DNA from 4 places in the Parabacteroides sp. AF21-43 genome. Region 1 is predicted to be linked to each of the others. Evidence: riboswitches for the same ligand, from Rfam matches in the RefSeq annotation. Region 1 holds a riboswitch; each other region holds the start of a gene.
The links. Region 1 has a riboswitch for cobalamin ahead of DWX84_RS00760 (porin family protein). Riboswitches for the same ligand answer to the same signal wherever they lie in the genome.
Positions count from the first base shown of each region.

Region 2: it holds a riboswitch for cobalamin, as region 1 does, so the genes downstream of both, DWX84_RS20010 (threonine/serine exporter ThrE family protein) here and DWX84_RS00760 (porin family protein) in region 1, are expected to answer to the same signal.
Region 3: it holds a riboswitch for cobalamin, as region 1 does, so the genes downstream of both, DWX84_RS10320 (TonB-dependent siderophore receptor) here and DWX84_RS00760 (porin family protein) in region 1, are expected to answer to the same signal.
Region 4: it holds a riboswitch for cobalamin, as region 1 does, so the genes downstream of both, DWX84_RS03330 (sirohydrochlorin cobaltochelatase) here and DWX84_RS00760 (porin family protein) in region 1, are expected to answer to the same signal.

Region 1 is NZ_QTMG01000001.1:174,225-176,431, forward strand. It holds gene coaW (type II pantothenate kinase) at 1-426, shown strand, start outside; cobalamin riboswitch at 446-649, shown strand; gene DWX84_RS00760 (porin family protein) at 941-1,549, shown strand; gene priA (primosomal protein N') at 1,637-2,207, shown strand, end outside.
Region 2 is NZ_QTMG01000041.1:5,970-8,176, reverse strand. It holds gene DWX84_RS20015 (DUF5074 domain-containing protein) at 1-748, shown strand, start outside; cobalamin riboswitch at 766-966, shown strand; gene DWX84_RS20010 (threonine/serine exporter ThrE family protein) at 1,019-2,207, shown strand, end outside.
Region 3 is NZ_QTMG01000012.1:9,613-11,819, reverse strand. It holds gene DWX84_RS10320 (TonB-dependent siderophore receptor) at 1-833, opposite strand, end outside; cobalamin riboswitch at 871-1,076, opposite strand; gene DWX84_RS10315 (putative transporter) at 1,186-2,207, opposite strand, start outside.
Region 4 is NZ_QTMG01000003.1:46,816-49,022, reverse strand. It holds gene DWX84_RS03335 (TonB-dependent siderophore receptor) at 1-146, opposite strand, end outside; gene DWX84_RS03330 (sirohydrochlorin cobaltochelatase) at 293-1,210, opposite strand; cobalamin riboswitch at 1,338-1,535, opposite strand; gene aspT (aspartate-alanine antiporter) at 1,622-2,207, shown strand, end outside.

The DNA.
Region 1 (2,207 bases):
CATGACTTTCACCAAATAGCGTCTTTGGCCGAGCACGGTTCCTTGAATGATATCGACTTGCATATCCGGGATATTACGCCGCATCCGCTACCCGGCCTGCCGCTGGACGTGACAGCCTCTATTTTCGGAAAAGCGGACGCGAACGCTAAGGTTGAGGATATCGCTCTCGGTATCGTTCATATGGTCTTGCAGACCATCGGACAAGGAGCTGTTTTCGCCTCGTTAAATGGCGATATCAAGAATATCGTATTGATCGGTAACCTGACTCGCTTGCCACAATGCCCGGATATTTTCCCCCGTCTGGAGGAGATGTGCGATGTCCATTTCAAGATACCGGAGTATGCCGAATATCGCACGGCTATCGGGGCGGCTTTATGCTATATCAGGAACCGGGAATATAAGGATATTTTTTGTGGAAAGTGTTAGGCTACATCAAAACTTTATGTATCTTTGCTACATGCTTTGTTCCCTTTCGGCAATCGCCGGATAGGGATTAAAAGGGAATCGGGTGAGAATCCCGGACAGTCCCGCTGCTGTAAGCTTCATAAACGGGTTGAGCAATACTGTTGCCACTGTTCATTCAAGTGAATGGGAAGGCGCTTAAGACCGGAAGTAAGTCAGAAGACCTGCAAGGCGTGTATATTTTCGACGGCTTCGAGGAAAGGCCGGAAGAGAACGCAAGAACCGTATCCGGTTTTTACTATTCTTTATCCAAGGTTTTCTTATCAAGTCGTCTCATGGTTTCGGATAATTATTTTGCCATAATAATTAGGGAAAGAAGCATGAATCTGACCGACGGGATGAGCTCCGTGTGTAAGATGCATGCTTTCTTTGCGTTTAAAGGACTGGGGTATTCCGTGAACACTCTATAGAGAATATTTGTTTATTATTAGAAAAGTGCGTTTATTTGCAACGAGTAATTAACAAAAGAAGTATGAATATGAAGAAAATTGTGGGACTTGTTATGGTTGCCTTGCTAGCGTTGATGGCGCTTCCGGCGAACGCTCAGCTTAAATTCGGTATCAAGGGAGGTGTGAATATATCGTCTGTTCATTTCAACTCGGACGTGTTGAAAGCGGATAACGTAACCGGCTTCCAAGTGGGTCCGATGATCGAGACGACCTTACCGTTGGTCGGTGTCGGGATCGATGCGGCAGTGTTGTATTCGCAAAAAGGTTTGGAAACGACCTCGGCTGGCGGGGTGAAGACTTCGATGAAGACGGATTATATCGATGTTCCGGTCAACTTGAAATGGAAATTCGGCTTACCGATCGTCAAGGCGTATCTGGCAGCCGGTCCGTATATCGGTTTCCGTGTAGGCGGTGATAAGTTTTGGGATATCCCGGGTTCCGTAGCGGATCAGGTGAAGGCGAAGAATTTCAGCGCAGGTCTTAACTTCGGTGCCGGCGTGGAGCTGATCAGTCACTTGCAGGTGGGTTTCAATTATGGTCTGGGACTGACTGATAACTATAGTATTGAGAAGGTGAACCTCTCCGACGGTGCCGGAAAGAACCGTGGATGGTCTATCACGGCAGCGATCTTGTTCTAAATAGGTGAAAATAAAATGAGAGAGGCTGGGCTTTAGAAGTCCGGCCTTTTTTGTTATTTTTGGGCTCGTAATGAAACACCTGTTTGAATGAAATACGCGGACGTCATACTTCCCCTTCCTTTGGAGAATAGCTATACCTATCGGATACCCGAAGATCTGGAGAGAGCCGTGACTCCCGGTTGCCGGGTGATCGTGCATTTCGGGAAGAAACGATATTATACGGCTATCGTCATGGAGGTACACGACCGGGAACCGGTATCCGATTTTGAGACGAAGGAGATCTACGCTTTGCTGGATGCCACGCCGGTGCTCCGCCGTCCGCAACTCCGTTTCTGGAAATGGATATCTTCTTATTATATATGTAAGCTGGGCGACGTGTATAAGGCGGCCTTGCCTTCCGGCTTAAAGTTGGAAAGCGAGACGGCGGTTACTTATAATGAGGATTTCGAGGCCACCGCCCCCTTGCGCCCGAACGAGCAAGCGGTACTGGATGCTTTTAGCGGGGTTTTGAAATTGACGATCTCGGAGTTGGAGAAGAAGACCGGTCTTCGAAATGTTGTCCCGATCGTCTCTTCCTTGATGGTGAAAGGGGCGGTCGAGGTGAGCGAGGAGCTAAAGCGAGGATTCGTTCCCAAGACACAGGCGTTTATCCGTTTGG
Region 2 (2,207 bases), on a different contig from region 1:
ACAGGACTGGGATTGGCGCTTGTACGGAACCGGATTTCGCCTTAACCCAAAAACCGACGAGCTATACACCTTCTTGTATCATGAGTTCCAAGATCCTACGCACATGTTAGCTCGTATAAATAACAAAGGCGAAGTGGTACAAGAATATTCGATGATCGTCAACTATTGGTTCCCGGCTATCCCGGTTTTCCCGGATAACGCCGCACCGGTAGTATCTTCCGGTTTCCCTTCCTCTATCGTATTAACCGAGGAAAAGCCAGTCTATAAACTCGCTTTAGGCAATATGGTGACCGATGAGGACAATATGGATGCCGCCATCGTAAAATCAGTCTCATCCGTTACTCCCTCCAGCCCGATTAACGCGATCGTTCGTAATGACTCCTTAATCATCAGTACGACCTCAGATATCAAGGAATATCAGAAGGCTACAATAACCGTCCGCTTCAACTCGAACGGAAAGATCGTCACCAAGAACATGGTCGTAACAACCGAAGAAGCACCGACAAGCATAGAAGAGGTCTCGCAGCCGACCTTGAAAATCTATCCGAACCCGGCGGTTAACTCGATACAAATCAATATCGATACCCCGGCGAAGATAGAGATCTATACATCTCGCGGAACAATGGTCCGGAAATCCACGATCAATCCCGGAGAATCCATCAACGTAAGCGATCTATCCCAAGGCCTCTATTTCATCCGTATCATAACCGGAGGAAAGACAGAGTCTCTACGGATGATTAAGAAGTAAATATAAAAAAAATTCCGTACATTTGCGCCCGAATTGGTTCCGTAGTGCCTATTCGGGCGTACGGATTAAAAGGGAATCCGGTGAGAATCCGGGACAGTCCCGCTGCTGTGAAGCTCTGTTGAACATTCTAATACTACTTTCGCCACTGACGCGATAGGGTCGGGAAGGCATTAGGATGGGAGCTAGTCAGAAGACCTGCCATTCATTTCAGATTCATGTCCTCGTGGGTTAGGACATAGGATACACAGACAATATAAGAACAAAAAGAAAATGATGACAGACAAGGAAGTATTGTTGTTACGGCGCAAACTGGATCTTTTGCTCCGTACAGGAAAGTTGTTGATGGAAAGCGCCGCCGACACGAATCGTATCGAGCGAAACATGAAACGAGTTGCCGCCTTTATGGGGATCCCCGAGGAGAAGTTGCATATCGATATCCGGTGGACCATGATCATGGTAAACGTAAGCGATGAGCGAAACTCATTCTCCAAATTCCAGAAATGCGAGAAGCATGGCATTAACATGACGACAATCTCACAGGTAAGCAAGCTTTCATGGCGGGCGATCGAGCAAGATTATTCCTTGGATAAATATGAGGAAGAACTGGAGAAGATCGTTCACCAACCCCGGAATTATACCCCTTATATCGTAGCTATCGGAGCGGGATTCGCATGCGGAGGATTCTGTAAGCTATTCGGATGCGACTGGATGGCATTCCTATTCGCTTCCATTTGCGCTTTCGTCGGGTTTAGGGTACGGGCCCGCTGTGTCGAGGCTGGACTTAACGTATATATGAGTATCGCCGCGGCCGCTTTCGTATCCACCTGCTTGGCATACGCATCCTCCTTCTCCGGGCTATCCGACACTCCTTATCATCCATTATTAGCCTGCGCTTTATTTATCGTGCCGGGCGTACCCTTGATTAACTTCGTGGATGATATGCTAGACAATCATTTGCTTGTCGGCATCACCCGGGCCTCCAATACGGTCATGATGGTAGCCGCCATGACTTTCGGTATCGCATTCGCCATGCGGGTACTTGTCATGAATGATGTCGAGATAGATCATAAGTTCAGTGAATTAAATATGGTTCCACATGACCCGTACTACATATATGCATTAGCGGCAGCTATCTCCGCCATAGGCTTCTCCATGATATTCAATATTCAACGCCGATTATTATGGGTGGTAGCCGTAGGAGGTATCATTGCGGTATGTACCCGTAACTTTGTGAACTTCGAATTAGGTTATGGTCCTGTGATCGGCTCGTTTATGGGAAGCTTCGTAGTCAGCCTCCTTGCCGTAAAAGCGGTTCATTGGTGCCATGTTCCCAATCACGTATTGACGATTCCATCTGTCATTCCTATGATTCCGGGAGTACTCATGTATCGCTCATTACTGGCATTTATAAACCTGCATGGAGTAGTCGGTGAGGTCACAAACGCATTCTTCAACGGGA
Region 3 (2,207 bases), on a different contig from region 1:
TTCTTGTTATATAAATTAACAGAACCGGGAAGCCCCCGCTCCGAATCAAAATAGTACGCCTTAAAGGAAAGTTCGCCTCCCCTTCCAAAATCGCCGAATAGATTACCTTCCAAATGGTAAGCATGGATATCGCTATTTCTACGCTTCTCTCTCGTCTCCAATTCCCCATTAATCAATGTATAGGGATATTGCCCATCCGCACGCACGAAATCACCATGTAAGGATGCGCTCCAACGCTTTCCTAATTTTTGATCATAATGCAGCACGGGATTAAAAAGCCCGAAGGAACCTCCCTTAACCTTAAGATAAGTATGAAACGATTTGTCTTTAAACGTGGGCTTTCCGGTTTGTATATTCAAGGCTCCTGCCGAGGCATACACCCTTGCCGTTTGGAAGATGTCATCCGATTGTCCGATCGATAAGGAAACCATCTCCACGTTATCCAACGAGAAACGGCTGATATCGACTTGCCCGCTTTGCGCATCCGTAATCGTCACCCCATCGTAACTGACGGCGGTATGCTTCGCTCCCAAGCTACGTACCGAGACCGTTTTCAATCCTCCGATCCCCCCATAATCCTGTACTGTAACTCCCGAGAAGCGTTTCACGGCCTCGGATAGGTCTTGTACTCCCAAGCGATCGATTCCCGCCCGGTCCATAATTTGCAAAGGCGTACCTTCACGGGTGACCGACGGACGTACCTTCTCCACTACTTCCACCCCGGAAAGCTCGTGATAGGCCGTCGTATCGATCTGTTGACCGAAAGCGACACCCAAAGAAAATAACCATACGCTAAAAACGCACAGACATCTTATAAGATATAAATCTCGCATAATAATTCTTAGGTTTACCAACGTCTTCACCCGAAACGTCGCATAACAAAATCATGGCAGGTTTTCTGGCTCGTCCACCCTCTGTCGGCTACCTTCCCGCCTATCCGATAGGCAGTGGCAACAAGATTTGCCGGGGCTCCAAGGACTTACAGCTACGGGTACAGCTCCGGACTCGCACCGGATTCCCTTTTACTGATTATTATCGGAATCGATAACATCTACACCTTGATTGGCCGCAAAGATACATGTTTACTTTTTGATTAGCAACAAAAAAGCCCCCCGGCGAATCACTTCGGCGGAAGGCTAGGGAGTTTACACTTTTCTAAACATTACTAACAACAAAATATTTATTCTATGTATAAAAGAATAATATCATTAACTGTGCGGTCAACACACGCAAAAACATGGTCAATGGATAAACCGTCGCATATCCAACCGCCGGCGCATCATTTCCTGCCGCCATATTGGAATAGGCTAACGCAGGAGGATCGGTCGTACTTCCCGCAATCAATCCCATCAACGTAAAATAATTCAGTTTATAAAAATACCTTCCCACACAACCGATAATCAGTAGAGGCAATAACGTTATTATAAAACCATAACCGATCCAAGCTACACCACCCTTATTGACTATCGTATCGACAAAACCTTCACCCGCACTCAATCCCACGCAGGCGAGAAACAAGGTGATTCCTAATTCCCTCAATAGTAAATTAGAACTTTGCGTGGTATAAGTAACCAATTTATAACGATAACCGAACCGGCTTATCAATATCGCAACGATCAACGGACCTCCCGCTAATCCTAATTTCACCGGTTGAGGAATACCCGGAAAACTAATAGGAAGACTTCCCACGATAATACCCAAAACTATACCAACAAAAATAGTCACCAAATTAGGTTCATTCAAGCGTTTCATTGAATTACCCAGCGTCTCGGCAACTTTCTCCACCGCCAATTCACTACCGACCACTGTCACCCGGTCGCCTATTTGCAAGACCAGATTAGGAGTAGCTACCAACTCCAGCCCCGCACGATTGATCCGAGTCACGTTAATTCCATGTAAACGGCGTAACTGCAAAGCCCCTAATTGCTTACCGTTGATTTCAGACCGGGTAACCAAAATACGCCGGCTGATAAACTGGCTTTCCGCCGGAATCCATTGCTTACGATCCATCTGTATTTCTTGACCGATAAAAGTCTTTATCGCCTCCACGTCATGCTCTGCGGTAATAACAAAAATCTTATCATCCCCATTCAATACCGTGTTCCCCGCCACGATCTCTATCCGATTCGTATCGTTACGTAAAATACGGGAAATAACAAATTCACGGTGTTCCAACAATTTAGATAGCTCACTTACGCTACGACCAA
Region 4 (2,207 bases), on a different contig from region 1:
GGACGTGGCTTGCGTGCGGCGGTCGCTACGACTTCTTGAATATTGAATGTCGTATCGGCGAAATTCGTGTACTCATTCTTGTGTTGTGCCTGCATCGTACTGATACATAAGGCTGTCAACGGTAAGATTGTCAAAACTCTTTTCATATATTTAGCATTATAACTGTTTATTGTATGCATGTGAAATCCCTTTCGAAAGAAATTCCATTTTCCTTCGAATGAAAATTTAGTTTCTTTCGGAAGGAATTACTTTTTCTTCCGAAAGGAATAAAACATAGATTTGGAGAACTTTTTTAGTCCTTCTCTACCGCATAAGCTTTCTTCTTATCAACGATATCGATCATCTTATGTTTAGCCATGAAACGGGCATGTTCGATGAAGATCTTCTGAATATCCGGATTCTGTCCCAGACCTTCCATAAATACGCTTACCTCGTAGCCTTTCTTTTCCAGTTCCTCTTTCCAATCACCGGCGATATCGTTTTTCGCATGGTCTCCGGCGACAAACATAAATGGCATCAACAAGACTTTCTTCGTTCCATTGGCCTTTACTTGGGCTACCATCGTATCAAAAGTAGGATAGCCCTCGATGGTTCCTACGGAATAATCCTTGAATCCCTTCTCCTTCAACATATAATCCAACATGGCATATTGAGCCGTCGCCGGAGTATAAGTGCCATGGCCTACCAATAAAGTAGCGCCTTCTTTCGCCCCATTTTTTGTGATAGCGACGATTACCGCCTCATAATCCTCCGGTGTATACAATAAAGGATTACCGATACGAATCTCCTTGAAAGAAGATTTCATGGTGGCAACATCCTTACGTAAGGATTCCATCTCGATACCTTCGATTATATTCGTGGATTGGATCAAGACATGTGTATAACCATCAGTCTTTAATTTTTCCAAGGCCTCGATCGGGTTCAGTTTCTCTACGCCACGAGCTTTTAAGCGGCGCATTACAATGCGAGAAGTCCATGCCTCACGCAACTCAACATCTTTGAAAGCTTCTTTCGCTTTTTGATTGATCGCGTCGATTGTCAAGGCACGGGTATCATCATGGGTTGTTCCAAAATGTACCATCAATAAAGCGGCCTTATCGCCCGGTTGTAAAGAGGCGAATAAATCGGATGCTACAAAATTCTCGCCATCGTGCGCACGACAAACTAGGCTGATGACCAGCAAGAAGAAAGATAGTAAGTGTTTCCTCATCATATGAATATATTAATAATTAGATTACATATCAATCCCACGGAGACAACGTATTATTACGTCTCCAACATCTTTTAGATATAGGTGATATTTCTATCCTCTTAATTACTCCTGACCCCGGGAGGAATTAATCATTACTTCGCTTGGCAGGTTTCCTGACTGGCTCGGAAAGCAACCTTCCCATCTTTCTTAAGACAGTGGCATAGCAGAACGCTTTCCTTTTCAAGAGCTTCACAGTAGCGGGCACTGTTCCGGATTCTAACCGGATTCCCTTTTATAGAGTTGTCGGTAGACAAACTCTATCACCTAAGCGGTCGCAAATTTATATAAATAATCCCGAAAAGTAACAACATCTTTCAAAGAATCCCTGTTCCAATAGCATCTTTTTTGTTTAACATCAAATAAATAGATATGGAATGGATAACTAATTTACTTCAACATTATCCGGAGCTAGCTATTTTCATAACCTTAGCTCTCGGTTTCTGGATTGGCAAGTTTAAGATAAAGAAGTTCACGCTGGGAACGGTTACCAGCGTATTATTGGTCGGTGTATTGATCGGGCAATTAAAAATCGATATAAGCGGACCGTTAAAGTCCGTCTTTTTCTTGATGTTCCTCTTCGCTGTAGGATATAGCGTTGGGCCACAGTTCTTCCGGGGATTGAAAAAGGAAGGTCTTCCTCAAATGCTTTTCGCCGCCGTCATGTGTATATTTTGTTTGATCGCTCCTTTTTTGTTAGCGAAACTTATGGGATATAACGCAGGCGAGGCCGCAGGATTATTGGCGGGCTCCCAGACGATGTCGGCAGTATTAGGAGTTGCCGAAGATACGATCGGACAGATGAATATTAGCGATACGGATAAAAGTGCTATGGTAAATGTAATGCCCGTGGCCTATGCGGTAACTTATATTTTCGGTACGGCAGGATCCGCATGGTTAGTGAGTGATATCGGGCCACGTCTTTTAGGAGGACTCGACTACGTGAAAAAAGCGTGTA